2 regions of the Arthrobacter sp. TJ-240 genome follow, and region 1 is predicted to be linked to the other one. Evidence: predicted binding sites of a transcription regulator. Region 1 holds the regulator's gene; the other holds the start of a gene.
The links. The regulator HrcA, encoded in region 1, represses chaperone genes, less so after heat shock. The targets are predictions, from matches to a motif close to TTNGCACTCGNNNNNNNCGAGTGCNAA.
Positions count from the first base shown of each region.

Region 2: a site for HrcA is predicted at 3,033-3,059, ahead of groES (co-chaperone GroES). Genes of this name have one in related genera too.

Region 1 covers NZ_JBZCNG010000002.1:300,369-307,534, forward strand. The annotation lists gene AC4D2C_RS06075 (PhoH family protein) at 1-937, opposite strand, end outside; gene AC4D2C_RS06080 (GerMN domain-containing protein) at 1,411-2,388, shown strand; gene AC4D2C_RS06085 (16S rRNA (uracil(1498)-N(3))-methyltransferase) at 2,397-3,164, opposite strand; gene dnaJ (molecular chaperone DnaJ) at 3,167-4,297, opposite strand; gene hrcA (heat-inducible transcriptional repressor HrcA) at 4,385-5,398, opposite strand; gene AC4D2C_RS06100 (DUF3097 family protein) at 5,576-6,427, shown strand; gene AC4D2C_RS06105 (DUF4870 domain-containing protein) at 6,507-6,923, shown strand; gene hemW (radical SAM family heme chaperone HemW) at 6,931-7,166, opposite strand, start outside.
Region 2 covers NZ_JBZCNG010000006.1:235,840-243,005, forward strand. The annotation lists gene AC4D2C_RS15470 (VanW family protein) at 1-746, opposite strand, end outside; gene groL (chaperonin GroEL) at 911-2,524, opposite strand; gene groES (co-chaperone GroES) at 2,596-2,892, opposite strand; gene AC4D2C_RS15485 (siderophore ABC transporter substrate-binding protein) at 3,232-4,176, shown strand; gene AC4D2C_RS15490 (ABC transporter permease) at 4,208-5,221, shown strand; gene AC4D2C_RS15495 (iron chelate uptake ABC transporter family permease subunit) at 5,211-6,224, shown strand; gene AC4D2C_RS15500 (iron ABC transporter ATP-binding protein) at 6,221-6,976, shown strand; gene AC4D2C_RS15505 (class I SAM-dependent methyltransferase) at 6,986-7,166, shown strand, end outside.

The DNA of each region.
Region 1 (7,166 bases):
GGCGGACGACGTCCGATGAGTCGAGGTCGCTGAAGTAGACGTCGTCGACGTCGCGGAGGATCTCGCTCACGATCCGCAGGCCCGAACTGGTGCCGTTGGGGAGGTCCACCTGCGTGACGTCACCGGTGACGACCATTTTCGACCCGAAACCCAGGCGCGTGAGGAACATCTTCATCTGCTCCGGCGTGGTGTTCTGGGCCTCGTCGAGGATGATGAAGGCGTCGTTGAGCGTCCTGCCGCGCATATAGGCGAGTGGGGCCACCTCGATCGTCCCTGCGGCCATGAGACGCGGGATGGAATCGGGGTCCATCATGTCGTGCAGGGCGTCGTAGAGCGGGCGCAGGTACGGGTCGATCTTGTCGTTCAGCGTCCCGGGCAGGAAGCCCAGCCGCTCCCCTGCCTCGACAGCGGGCCGCGTGAGGATGATCCGGTTGACCTCCTTCTGCTGCAGAGCCTGCACGGCCTTGGCCATGGCGAGATACGTCTTGCCGGTACCGGCCGGGCCGATCCCGAACACGACGGTGTTGCGGTCGATCGCGTCGACGTAGGTGCTCTGGTTCAGCGTCTTGGGGCGGATGGTCTTGCCCCGGGACGTCAGGATGTTGACGGACAGGACTTCCGACGGCCGGGCCGCGCTCTGCGTCTTGAGCATCGTGACCAGCTGCTCGAGGACCTGCGGGGAGACGGTCGCGTTGTTGCGGGCCATCGTCTGGATCTCGCCGATGAGCCGCTCGGTGCGCAGCACGTCCGCCGACGGCCCGGTGATGGTCAGCTCGTTGCCCCGCGCCTGGAGGCCCACGCCCGGGAACGAGTCCTCGATCAGACGGAGGGCCTCGTCGTTCGAACCGAGGGCCTGCACCATCTGCTCCGTCGAGTCGAAGACGAACATCCTGGTGTCCAGTCCTGCCGCATTGATGCCTGTTGAAGATTCGCTCATAGCTCGGCCGTCCGGCCTCTGATCGCCCTCATTCGAGTAGTCGTGCTCGTGTGGATGGGTGCTGCCCCTGCCGGCCGCCGCTCCCGCGGGGGATGTGCGGGCTGATCGGCGCAGGTGGCAGTAGCGCCAATGTTACGCCATGGCCCTTTTCCTCCTCTCCCGTCAACAGGAGCAGAGGCCCCTTGATTCCCGCAGGAAGTCACCTCCGGCTGCGATGTGGGGCATCCGGCACCTCGACCGAGTGACGCTCGGTTTTCATCGCGAATCGGCAACGGCTTCGTATCGATCGGGTTTCAGTCGCGCCGCGAGGAGGTCTTCGTGCGGGTACGTCCCCCTGCCCTGTGCCAAGCTGAAACCGGTCCGGCAGCGCAGACCGACACCCGGTCCGCGCCAGCACCGACTCACGATGTCGGTGGGCCGCGAACATTCCATATCCACCCGCGCAGCGGCGCGCCCGACGGAAGGGGGCCGGCATGAGTGAGCAGGATCCCCTGAAGAGGAGCCGCCTCGGGCTGCCCGGTATCCTTTTCGTCTCCGGCGGGGTGCTCGTCGCGAGCACGGTGTTCATCGTCCCGAACGCCGGTCTGCTCCAGGGCGCGGGGCCCAGCACGGCCATCGCCGAGCCCGTCCCGACGTCCTCCGCGGGAGGTACCGGCCCCTCCGGTCCCCCGATCCGGACGCAGGGCGCGGCGGCCGGCCCTGCCGGGTCGGCGCAGGCGCTCCTGCCCGTGTACTGGCTCGGGGACGTCGAGGGCGACGACCGGCTGTTCCGCGAATTCCTCCCGGCTCCCGAGGGGTCCACCGGCGATCCCATCGCCGACGCGGTGCAGCTCATGACCGGGGGCACGCCCCTCGACCCCGACTACCGGTCCCCGTGGCAGCAGGCCTCGAGCGTGCGCTCGGCGATCTCCACGAAGAACGTCATCACGCTCGACATCTCCGCCGACGCGTTCGCGCCACGGCTCGACGAGGACGCGGCCCGCCTGGCGCTGCAGCAGCTCGTCTTCACCGCGACCGCGGCCGCTGCCAACGCGGGCCTGATCCCGGGCGGCGAGGCGAGTTCCGTCGTCGTCCTCGTCGACGGGGCCGCGGACATCCGCGCCTTCGATGCCATCGACCTGGTGGGCGAGTGGACGCGGGACACCGAGCTTCTCGCGCCGGTCTGGATCATCGATCCCCAGCAGGACGTGGAAGCCGACACCTCCGGCCTGATCATCCACGGCACGGGCCACTCCTCCGAGGAATCCGTCGCGTGGCGCATCGACCGCAGCCTGGACGGCTCCGCGGGCGGCCGCACGGGGCTTTTCCTCGACGGGTCGGTGGACATCACCCCGGAGGACGGTGCCTACTCCTTCTCCGTGACGCTGCCGGCGGGTCGGTACCAGATCACGGTGTCCGTGCCCGAGGGTGACGGGGAGGCGCACGACTCCAAGAGCGTCGTGGTCAGGTAGGGCGGTGACTACCAGCGGCCGAGCAGGTGGTTCAGCAGGACGAGGGCAGCCGGCCCGGCCGACGACGACCGCAGGACATGGGGTCCCAGGCGAGCCGTGAGCGCTCCGGCGTCCTGGAGCTTGCCGAGCTCGGCGTCGCTGATGCCGCCCTCGGGCCCCACGACGACGGCCGTGGAGGACGGCTCGTCCAGTCCACCGGAGAGGCGCAGCGCCGACACCCGGTCCGCCAGGGAGGCCCCCGCGTCCTCGTGGAGCACGACCAGCCGGTCCACCGACGCCGCCCAGGCGGCGAGCCCGGAGGTGTCCAGCACGCCGTGCACATCGGGGACGAACGAGCGGCGGGACTGCTTGGCGGCCGCGCCGACGAGCGATACCCACTTCTGCCGGCCCTTCTCGGCCTTGTCGCCTCGCCACCGGACGATGCTGCGCTCCGCGTGCCAGGGCACGACGCCGTCGACGCCGAGTTCGGTGGCCGCCTCGACGGCCTGCTCGTCGCGGCCGGCCTTGGCCAGGGCCTGCACGAGCACGAGGCGATGCCGCGGCTCCGGATCCTGTCCCGCCGTCTCGACACGGAGCTCGACCGTACCCGTCCCGACCGCGGCGATCACGCCACCGATCCGGTAGCCGGCGCCGTCGGAGACATCGATGCGCTCCCCCGCGATGAGCCGGCGCACGGTCGCGGCGTGGCGCCCCTCGTCACCGCCGAGGACGAAGGCTGCGCCGGGCCCGGCCGACCGGACCTGGTCGGCCGGCCCGAAGAAGAGGGGTCTCGTCATGCTCAGCGGTTCCCGAGGCGCTCCCGGAGGCGAGCGAACACGCCGGAGCCGCTGCTGGCGAGCTGCCCGTCCGTGTACTCCTCGCCGCGCAGTTCCGCGAGCCGGCGCAGGAGCTCCTCCTGCTGGTGGTCGATGTTGCGCGGGGTCTCGACGTTGAGGTGCACGCGGAGATCCCCCCTGCCCTGACCGCGGAGGTGCGTGACGCCGAGCCCCCGCAGTGTCACGATCTCCCCGGCCTGCGTCCCGGGCTTGATCACGAGCTCCTGGTCGCCGTCGTAGGTGTCGAGGTGCACGCTGGTGCCGAGCGCGGCCGCCGTCATGGGGACGCTGAGGGTCACGTGCAGATCGTCGCCATCGCGGAGGAAGGTCGAATCGGTGTTGACGCGGATCTCCACGTAGAGGTCGCCCTGCGGCCCGCCGGCGATGCCGGCCTCGCCCTGTCCTGCGAGCTGGATGCGCGTGCCCGTGCCGACGCCGGCCGGGACCTTGATGGTCAGGGTGCGGCGCGCCCGGATGCGGCCCTCACCGCTGCATTCGTGGCAGGGGCTCGGGATCACGGTGCCGTAGCCCTGGCAGGTGCCGCAGGGCGCGCTCGTCATGACCTGGCCGAGGATGGACCGCACGGCGCGCTGGACCTGGCCGGAACCGCCGCAGATGTCGCAGGTGCGCACGGACGTGCCGGGCTGGCAGCAGCTGCCGTCGCACGTGGGGCACACCTCCGCGGTGTCCACCTCGATCTTCTTGTTGGCGCCGAACACGGCGTCCTTCAGGTCGATCCGCACGTTGATCAGGGCGTCCTGCCCCCGGCGGGTCCTGGTCGGGGCGCCGGCCTGCTGGCCGCCCCCGCCGAAGAAGGTCTCGAAGATGTCCTGGAACGCGAACCCGGAGCCCGAGTAGCCGGCGCCGTAGCCGTTGTCCGTGCCGTTCTCGTTGCCCGTGGTGTCGTAGACCCGGCGCTTCTGGGGGTCCGAGAGCACCTCGTAGGCGTGCGTGACGCGCTTGAAGTCCTCCGCGGCGTCCTCCCCGGTGTTCACGTCCGGGTGGAGCTTGCGCGCCAGCTTGCGGTACGCCTTCTTGATCTCCTCGCCGGTCGCACCCTGCGCCACACCGAGGACCTCATAGTGATTACTCACTCGTGCACATCACTTCCTGTTGGAGACTACTGTCTGCTGCTCGCCGTTTCCGGCGGAAATTGTCTGGGTGCCCCGGAGGGCACTCGCCTACTCCTCGAGGATCCTCGAGAGGTAGCGGGCGACGGCGCGCACGGCGGCCATCGTCGTCGGGTAGTCCATGCGGGTGGGTCCGAGGACCCCGAGCTTCGCACCGGCGTCCGGTCCGTAGCCCGTCGCGACGACGGAGGCCCCCGACAGGCCGCCGTACGGGTTCTCGCTCCCGATCCTCACCGAGATGCCGCGGGCGTCGTACTCCATCTCGGACAGGAGCCTCAGCATCACCACCTGCTCCTCGAGCGCCTCGAGGACGGGGCCGATACTCAGGGGGAAGTCGCCGGTGGAGCGGGCGAGGTTCGCCGTCCCCGCCAGCAGGATCCGGTCGTCGCGGCCGAGCCCTGCGAGCTGTTCGAGTGCCCTGATGATCGTACCCCCGTGCGCCCTCAGCGCGGGGGGCAACTGCGACAGGGCGACCCCGAGCTCGGCGGGCAGCGCGGCGAGCTTCATGCCGGACACCGCGGAGAGGATGCGCTGCCTGAGGTCCGCGAGCTCGGCCTCCTGGATCGCGGCGGGCGTCCGCACGATGCGCTGCTGCACGGTGCCGTTGCTCGCGATGAGGACCACGAGGATCTGCTGCGGCGCGAGGAGCACGAACTCGATGTGCCTCACGGACGCTCCCCCGACGCGGGGGAACTGCACGACGGCGACCTGGTTGGTGAGCTGCGCGAGCAGCCGCACGGTGCGGTCCATGACGTCGTCGAGGTCTTCCGCGCCCTCGAGGAGCGTCTGGATGGCCTTCTTCTCGGGGGCCGAGAGCGGCTTCACCTCGGAGATACGGTCGACGAACAGGCGGTAGCCCTTGTCCGTGGGGATGCGGCCCGAGCTGGTGTGGGGGGCCGCGATGAGGCCCTCCTCCTCGAGGACGGCCATGTCGTTGCGGATCGTGGCGGACGAGACGCCCAGCCCGTGGCGGTCGACGAGGGCCTTGGAGCCGACGGGCTCCCGGGAGTGGACGTAGTCCTCGACGATGGCCCGGAGCACCTCCAGGCGTCGTGGTTCACTCATTCCTGTGTCACCTCCGGGTCTTCTCCCTTCCCTCACGAGCGCGGCGGGCGCGTGGTTCCGAGCGGTTAGCACTCGACACGCCCAAGTGCCAAGTCTAGTACGTCCGCAGCGATTGTTAGCATTGGGACCCGGGCTGCGGCACACCGCCGGCGCCCTTACCGGAAGGGCAGGCTCGGCATGGACTACGGCTGGGGAGCACAGGACATCGCGGCTCCCAGGCGGGTCGCCCTGCCCGACGTCCCGGTCGAGAAGGACATGGTCCTGGAGGACGTGCAGAGCGGTTTCGTCGGTGCGGTGGTGCGCGTCGAGAAGTCCGGCGGGTTGCACGTCATGGTGCTCGAGGACCGGCGTGGGAAAAAGCGCACCTTCCGGCTCGGCCACGGATTCCTCCTCGACGGCGCGCCCGTGCATGTCGTCGCGCCCGTGACGCGCGCCGCGCCGGCCTCCACCCGCACCGCCTCCGGTTCCGTCCGGGTCGACGGGGCCCGCGCGCGGACGGCGCGCGCCAGCCGGATCTGGGTGGAAGGCAAGCACGACGCCGAGCTGGTCGAGAAGGTCTGGGGCGACGACCTCCGGCTCGAGGGCATCGTCGTGGAGCCGCTGCACGGCGTCGACGACCTCGAGGGGGCCGTGCGGGCGTTCGGGCCGGGGCCGGAGCGCCGGCTCGGGATCCTCGTCGACCACCTGCTGCCGCAGACCAAGGAGTGGCGCATCGCGCAGCAGGCCATGACCGTGGCCGGCGCCCGCAACCACGTCCTGATCGTGGGCCACCCCTACGTGGACGTCTGGCAGGCCGTGAGGCCGGCGGCTCTCGGACTCGACGCCTGGCCAGTGGTGCCGCGCCACCAGGACTGGAAGACGGGCATCCTCGCCGGTCTCGGCTGGCCGCACCACGACCAGGCCGCCGTCGCGCACGGTTGGCAGCGGATCCTCGCGGGCGTCAGCACGTACGCCGACCTGGAGCCGTCGCTGCTGGGCCGGGTCGAGGAAGTCATCGACTTCCTGACCGCACCGCCCGGGACCACGTGAGCCGGACGGCCCGGGCCACCCCGTATCCTTGGAGCACACTCCGGGGGAGAGTTTCCACCAGTTACCAAAGGAATCGAAGTTGTCCAACACCGCCGACCACCAGCACCACGGCCGGAACGAGTCCCGCCCCGCCTTCGAGGGGATCCCGGCCACCGCACTCCCCCTGACGGCGTCCGAGGACCGACAGTACGCCACGCTGGCACACTTCGGAGGGATCCTGGGCTTTATCCCCTCCCTGCTGATCTACCTCATCTTCAAGGACCGTGGCCCGTTCACCGCGCAGGAGTCCAAGGAGGCGCTGAACTTCACGCTTCCGCCGACAGCCCTGGCCCTCGTGGCGTGGCTCCTGTCGCTCGTCCCGGACATCGGGGGCGTCTTCGCCGTCGTCAACGCGCTCATCTGGGTCGTCATCACGATCTTCTCGGTCAATGCGGGCATCCACGTCAACCGGGGGCGGCCGTACCGGTACGCCCTGAACCTGCGCCTGATCCGCTGAGCGGACGTCAGTCCGGCAGCAGTCTCCGCACGACGGCGTCCGCGAGCAGCCTGCCGTCGAGGGTCAGGACCACGCGGCCCGCGAACGCGGCGGCCGGGTCCACGAGTCCGTCGGCGATCAGCCCCGCGACGGCCCTGCGCCCCGCCGTCGCCAGCGACTCCGTGGGCAGCCCCTCGCGCAGCCGCACGCGCAGCATGACGTCCTCGACGTAGCGGTCCTCCGCGGACAGCACCTCGCGCCCCG
Region 2 (7,166 bases), on a different contig from region 1:
AGCTCGAGGCCCGTGCGCTTGTCGCGCTCGGCCCGGTACACCCTGTTGTGCCGGTACACCTCGCCGTCCTGCTCGTAGAAGTAGGCGTCCCGCTCCCGGATGTGGAACTTGGTGGGGAGTTCGCGGTCCGCACGCAGTTCGCCCCGCAGATGGTCCTCCGTGGTCCAGGTGCGGAACTGGAACGTGTACGGCGTGCGGTTCTCGACGCGGTAGTCGAGGTAGTTGAAGGCGATCGATGTACCCGTGCCCCACGGGATCTGCCGGTTGAAGTCCGGGAACAGATCCAGCCCGTTGTGGTGGTGGTGCTCGACGACGGTCAGGGGACTGTGCAGCACCATCCAGTGAAGCAGGTTGGTGAACTGGCACATCCCGCCCCCCATGCCCCGCGTCGGCTTCCCGTTGCTGATGGTGAGCCCTTCACGGTAGCCCTCGTTCGCTGAGCAGCGGCCCGCGAGGCTCCAGAAGGAGAAGCATTCGCCGGGCGCGATCACGATGCCGTCGATCTTCGGCGCCGTCAGTCCGAGGCTGACCGCCTTGTTGTCCTGCAGTTCCGTCTCGACGTTCCCGAGCCGACGCCGGATCAGGGAGTTGTGCCGGTACACGGTCACCGGCAGGTTCTCCTGCGTCCTGGTCCTGGCGATCCGGTCCCTCCGCCGCAAGTTCCGAAGATGGCGCAGGAGGATCATCCGCTCCATCGCGATGCGGTAGGTGAGCGGCGAGATCTCGCCGAAGAGTCGTCGCGCCATGTCCTTCCCCAGGTCCTAGCCGTACCAGGAAATGGTACGCGGTCGGGGGCGGCCTCGGGGGCTCCGGGGAGGAACGCAGAAGCACCCCGGCTCCTCGAGGAACCGGGGTGCTGCTGTGTCAGTGCTCAGTAGCCCTGGGCCGAGGGACCCTCGGCCGGGGGGTCCTAGTGCGAGTGTCCGTGGCCCTCGTCCTCGGACTCCTCGGGCTTCTCGACCACGAGGGTCTCGGTGGTCAGCACCAGCGCCGCGATCGAGGCAGCGTTCCGCAGGGCTGAGCGCGTCACCTTCACGGGGTCGATGATGCCGGCGTCCACGAGGTTCTCGTACTCGCCGGTCGCGGCGTTGAAGCCGTGGCCGTCCTCGAGGTCGGAGACCTTCGCGACGACGACATAACCCTCGTGCCCGGCGTTCTCGGCGATCCAGCGCAGCGGCTGGGCGAGCGCGCGGCGTACGAGACCGACGGCGGTGGCCGCGTCGCCCTCGAGTGCCAGGACGTCGGGGTCGGTGTCGAGCGCCTTGCCGGCGTGGACCAGCGCGGAACCGCCGCCGGCCACGATGCCCTCTTCGAGAGCGGCACGCGTGGAGGAGACTGCATCCTCGATGCGGTGCTTCTTCTCCTTGAGCTCCACCTCGGTGGCGGCGCCGACCTTGATGACGCCGATACCGCCGGCGAGCTTCGCGAGCCGCTCCTGGAGCTTCTCACGATCCCAGTCGGAGTCGGTGCGCTCCACCTCGGCGCGGATCTGCGCCACGCGGTCGGCGACGTCGGACTCGCTGCCGGTGCCGTCGACGATCGTGGTGGCGTCCTTGGTGACGGTGATGCGGCGCGCGGAACCGAGCACCTCGAGGCCCACCTGGTCCAGCTTGAGGCCGAGGTCCGGCGAGACGACCTGCGCACCCGTGAGGGTGGCGATGTCCTGCATCATGGCCTTGCGGCGGTCACCGAAGCCCGGGGCCTTGACGGCAACGACGTTCAGGGTGCCGCGGATCTTGTTGACCACCAGGGTGGAGAGCGCTTCGCCCTCGATGTCCTCGGCGATGATGAACAGCGGCTTGCCGGCCTGGAGGGCCTTCTCGAGCAGCGGCAGGAATTCCTGCAGCGAGGAGATCTTGCCGGAGTTGATGAGGATGAGCGCGTCCTCGAGGACGGCTTCCTGGCGCTCGGCGTCGGTCACGAAGTACGGCGAGAGGTAGCCCTTGTCGAACTGCATGCCCTCGGTGAGGACGAGCTCGGTCTGCGTGGTGGAGGACTCCTCGATGGTGATCACACCATCCTTGCCGACCTTGTCGAACGCCTCGGCGAGGAGGTCCCCGACCTCGGTGCTCTGCGCGGAGATCGAGGCCACGTTGGCGGTCTGCTGGCCGACGACCTCGCGGGCGTTCTCGAGCAGGCGCTTGGCGACGGCCTCGACCGCCACCTCGATGCCGTGCTTGAGCTGTCCCGGGGCTGCACCGGCGGCCACGTTGCGGAGGCCTTCCTTGACGAGTGCCTGGGCCAGGACCGTGGCGGTGGTGGTTCCGTCACCGGCGACGTCGTTGGTCTTGGTGGCGACCTCCTTGGCCAGCTGGGCGCCGAGGTTCTCGTACGGGTCGTCGAGCTCGATCTCGCGGGCGATCGTGACGCCGTCGTTCGTGATGGTGGGGGCGCCCCACTTCTTGTCGAGCACCACATTGCGTCCGCGGGGGCCGAGCGTCACCTTGACGGTGTTCGCGAGCTTGTCCACGCCGGCTTCGAGGGCACGGCGGGCGGCGTCGTTGAATTCCAACTGCTTTGCCACTGGTGGTTCCTTTCAGGCTTGGCGAGGAAAAGCCCCGGCCGCTACGGGCCGGGGCTTCTCCTCAAGGGGTACTACTTGACGACGACAGCGAGGACGTCGCGGGCGGAGAGCACCAGGTACTCGGTGCCGCCGTGCTTCACTTCGGTTCCGCCGTACTTCGAGTAGATGACGATGTCGCCCTCGGCGACATCGACGGGCACGCGGTTGCCGTTGTCGTCGACGCGACCCGGTCCGACTGCCACGACTTCGCCCTCCTGGGGCTTCTCCTTGGCCGTGTCCGGGATGACGAGGCCGGAAGCAGTGGTCTGCTCGGCTTCGAGGGGGCGGACAACGATGCGATCCTCAAGGGGCTTAATAGAGACCGACACTCGGGCTCTCCTTTGCGTTCGATACCAATGGATTGGGGGCCGTCGGGTTGGGCGTGAACCGTCGTCGCGGTGCCGGCGAACGCTTCCCTCGGGATTAGCACCCGCGGTGAGCGAGTGCCAAGTCCGACTGTATGCAAGGGCTGGCACTCGGTCAAGGTGAGTGCCAGCGTTGACGAGAACGGGACGGTCGGGCGGGCGCACCACGACGCATTAGGACATACTCCGGTTGCGTAATTCCCCTGCGGACCTCTACATTCAGAAGGAGTAAGGCACCCCTTACTTCGACGACATCTTCACGACGTCCGGTTCGTCCGGCCCTTCCCCCTACGGAGTCCACCCATGGCACACGCGCGCCTCGCCGTCCTTTCCGCAGCCGCTGCGGCCACCCTCGCCCTCACGGCGTGCGGTGGTTCCTCCGAGGCTGCCGGCGAGCCCTCGGCCGCCTCGACCGTCTCCGTCGAGCACGCGCAGGGCACCACCGAGGTGCCGGTGGACCCTGAGACGGTGTTCACCTTCGACCTGGGCGCCCTCGACACCCTGGACGCCCTCGGGGTCGACGTCGCCGGCGTTCCGCAGGGGACCCTGCCCGCCCAGCTCTCGGCCTACGAGGGGGGCGACACCAAGAACATCGGGTCCATGAAGGAGCCGGACTTCGAAGCGATCGCCGCCGCCGCCCCGGACCTCATCATCATCTCGGGCCGCGTCGCCGACTCCTACGACGAGCTCGCGGAGATCGCGCCGACCATCGACCTCAGCGTCGACGCGTCGGACCCGATCGCGAGCTTCACCGAGCACACCGAATCGCTCGGCCGCATCTTCGGCGCGGAGGACGAGGTCGCCGACCGGCTGGCGGCACTCGACGCCAGGATCTCCGAGACGAGGGACGCCGCGGCGTCCGCGGGGAACGGCCTGGTCCTGATGACCAGCGCGGGCGAGGTCACCGCCTACGGCGCCGGATCGCGGTTCGGCCTGATCCACGACGTGCTGGGCGTGAAGCCTGCCGCCGAGGTGAAGAGCGAGGGCACGCACGGCGAGGCCGTCTCCTTCGAGTACATCGCCGAGGTCGACCCGGCCCACCTCTTCGTGATCGACCGTGACGCCGCCGTCGGCGAGGCCGGGGCCGCGGGCTCCGCGGTCCTCGACAACGAGCTCGTGAACGGCACGGAGGCGGCGAAGAACGACGACGTCACCTACCTCGACTCCGCGAGCTGGTACCTCATCGGGTACGGGCTGAACAACCTCGACGCCATGGTCTCCGCCGTCAACGAGGCCGTCGCGGCCTGACCCGCTCCGCCGCTCCCGCGGCGGGCGCCCCATGGCAGCACTCTCCCTCCGGCCGCAGCGGCCGGCACAGCAGCGCGGTTCCGCCCGCCCCCTGTCCCTCGTGGCAGCCGGCGGAGCCGTGCTGCTGCTTGCCGTCGTCAGCCTGTTCGTGGGCGTCTCGGCCGTCTCCCCCGGCGATCTGCTCGCGGGTGACGCCGGCGTGTGGCAGACGTTCCTCGTGAGCCGGGTGCCGCGCACCCTGGCGGTCCTCCTGGCGGGCGTGGCGCTCGGCGTCGCCGGCTTCATCCTGCAGCTCATGGCCCGCAACAGGTTCGTGGAGCCCTCCACGGTCGGCACCGTGGAGTCGGCCACCGCCGGCATCCTCGTGGCGACGCTGCTGCTGCCCGCCGCGCCGGTCGTGGCGAAGATGGGGATCGCCGCGCTCTTCGCCGTGGCCGGGACGGCGCTCTTCCTCTCGGTCCTGCGCCGGATCCCCCTGCGCAACACGCTGATCGTCCCGCTCGTGGGCATCATGCTCGGCGGCGTCATCGCGGCCGTGACGACATTCTTCGCCTACCGCTTCGACCTGCTGCAGACGCTCAACACGTGGATGATCGGCGACTTCTCCGGGCTCGTCCGCGGGCGCTACGAACTGCTGTGGCTCGTGGCCGTCCTCGCCGTCGTGGGCTATGTGTGCGCCGACCGGTTCACCGTGGCCGGCATGGGCGAGGAGTTCACCACCAACCTCGGCCTGGGCTACCGGCGCACCATGAACCTCGGCCTCGTCCTGGTGAGCCTCATCAGCGCCGTCGTCGTCGTGGTCGTGGGCGCCGTCCCCTTCCTCGGGCTGATCGTGCCCAACCTCGTGTCCCTGTTCATCGGCGACAACGTGCGCCGCGCCGTGCCGTGGATCGCCCTGTTCGGCGCCGGGTTCCTCCTGGCGTGCGACATCCTGGGCAGGGTCATCCGCTTCCCCTACGAGGTGCCCGTCGGTGTGATCGTCTCCGTGGTCGGCAGCGCCCTGTTCATCACCCTGCTCGTACGGAGGACCGCCGGTGCGCGCTAGGACCAGCCCCCTGCCCACCGCCGTCGTGCAGTCCGGCCGGAAGCCGCTCACCGCACTGCCGGCCGGCGTATGGCTCGCGGTGCTCGGCGCCGCCGCCGTCGTGCTCGTCGCGGCGTTCCTGCTCGTCGACGTCCAGGGCAACCTCGACTACGTGCTGCCGCGGCGGCTGAACCGCGTCGGGGCGATGGTGCTGGTCGCCGTCGCCGTCGGGGTGTCCACCGTGCTGTTCCAGACCGTCACCGGCAACCGGATCCTGACGCCGTCCATCATGGGGCTGGACGCGCTCTACGTGCTCATCCAGACCGTCCTGGCGTTCGCCCTCGGCGCCTCGACCCTCCTCACCCTCGGGGCGCCGATCCGCTTCGGGGTCGAGGTCACCCTCATGGTCGGCTTCTCCTGGCTGCTGTACCGGTGGCTCTTCACCGGCGGCGGTCGGAGCCTGCACCTGCTGCTGCTGGTCGGCATCGTGTTCGGCGTCTTCTTCCGCGGCGTCTCCTCGCTGCTCCAGCGCCTCATGGACCCGAGCGAGTACATCATCCTGCAGGACCTGTTCTTCGCGAGCTTCAACCGGGTGGATCCGACGCTGCTGCTGATCTCCGCCGTCACCGTCGCCGGACTGTGCCTGCCGGCCTGGCGGCTGCGCCACCGCCTCGACGTCCTGGCCCTCGGACGCGACACAGCGATCGGGCTCGGCGTGGACCACCGGCGCACCGTGACGCTGGTCCTCGTGATCTGCTCGGTGCTCGTCGCCGTCTCCACGGCCCTCGTGGGACCCGCGACCTTCTTCGGCCTGCTCGTCTCGGCTCTCGCCTACCAGCTGTGCGCCTCCTTCCGGCATGCCGTCGTGCTGCCCGTCGCCGTCCTGCTCGGCGTGATCGCCCTCGTGGGCGGTCAACTCGTCCTCGAGCAGGTCTTCGCGTTCGACACCGCCCTCAGCATCGTCATCGAGTTCACCGGCGGCCTCGTCTTCCTCGCCCTCCTCCTGAAAGGCCGTATCCGGTGATCACCGTCAGCCACGCCACCAAGCGCTACGGGACCGCCACCGTGGTGGACGACGTCAGCTGCACCATCCCGGGTGGCGTCACCTCGATCATCGGCCCCAACGGCGCAGGTAAGTCGACCCTGCTGTCCATGATGAGCAGGCTCCTCCCGCTCGATGCCGGCCGCGTGGAGGTGGACGGGCTGGACGTCGGCACGACCCCGGGACGGGACCTCGCCCGCACCCTGTCGATCCTCCGGCAGGAGAACCAGCTGACGGTCCGGCTCTCCGTGCGCGACCTCGTCGGGTTCGGCCGGTTCCCCCACTCCAACGGCCGTCCCACGGCAGCGGACCGGGAGCACATCGAGCGCGCCCTCGACTACCTCGACCTGACCGACCTGGCGGACCGGTTCGTCGACGAGCTCTCCGGCGGGCAACGCCAGCGCGCGTTCATCGCCATGGTCCTCGCGCAGGACACCGACCACATCCTGCTCGACGAGCCGCTCAACAACCTGGACATGAAGCACTCCGTGGACATGATGCGCCTGCTCCGCCGCCTCGCCGACGACCTCGGGAAGACAGTGGTGCTCGTGATCCACGACATCAACTTCGCGTCCTGCTACTCGGACACGATCCTCGCGATGCGCGACGGCGCCCTGATCCACCAGGGCACCCCGGAGCAGATCATGACCCCGGAGGTGCTCCACCGCGTGTACGACGTCGAGATCCAGGTGGAGCAGATCCGCGGCAACAGGATCGGCGTGTACTTCGCCTAGGCTGGCAGCATGGCTTCGGAGAACATCGCGGATATCCTGACCCCCGAGGGCTGGGAGCTGCTGAACTCGCTCGGACCCTACACCGAAGCCGACAGCCTGCGGCTCACCGGGCAGTTGCGGAAGGCCGGGCACTCCCCCGAAGCGGTCGCGGCAGCCCTCACGCAGTCACGGCTCCGGGCGAAGGCGTCCG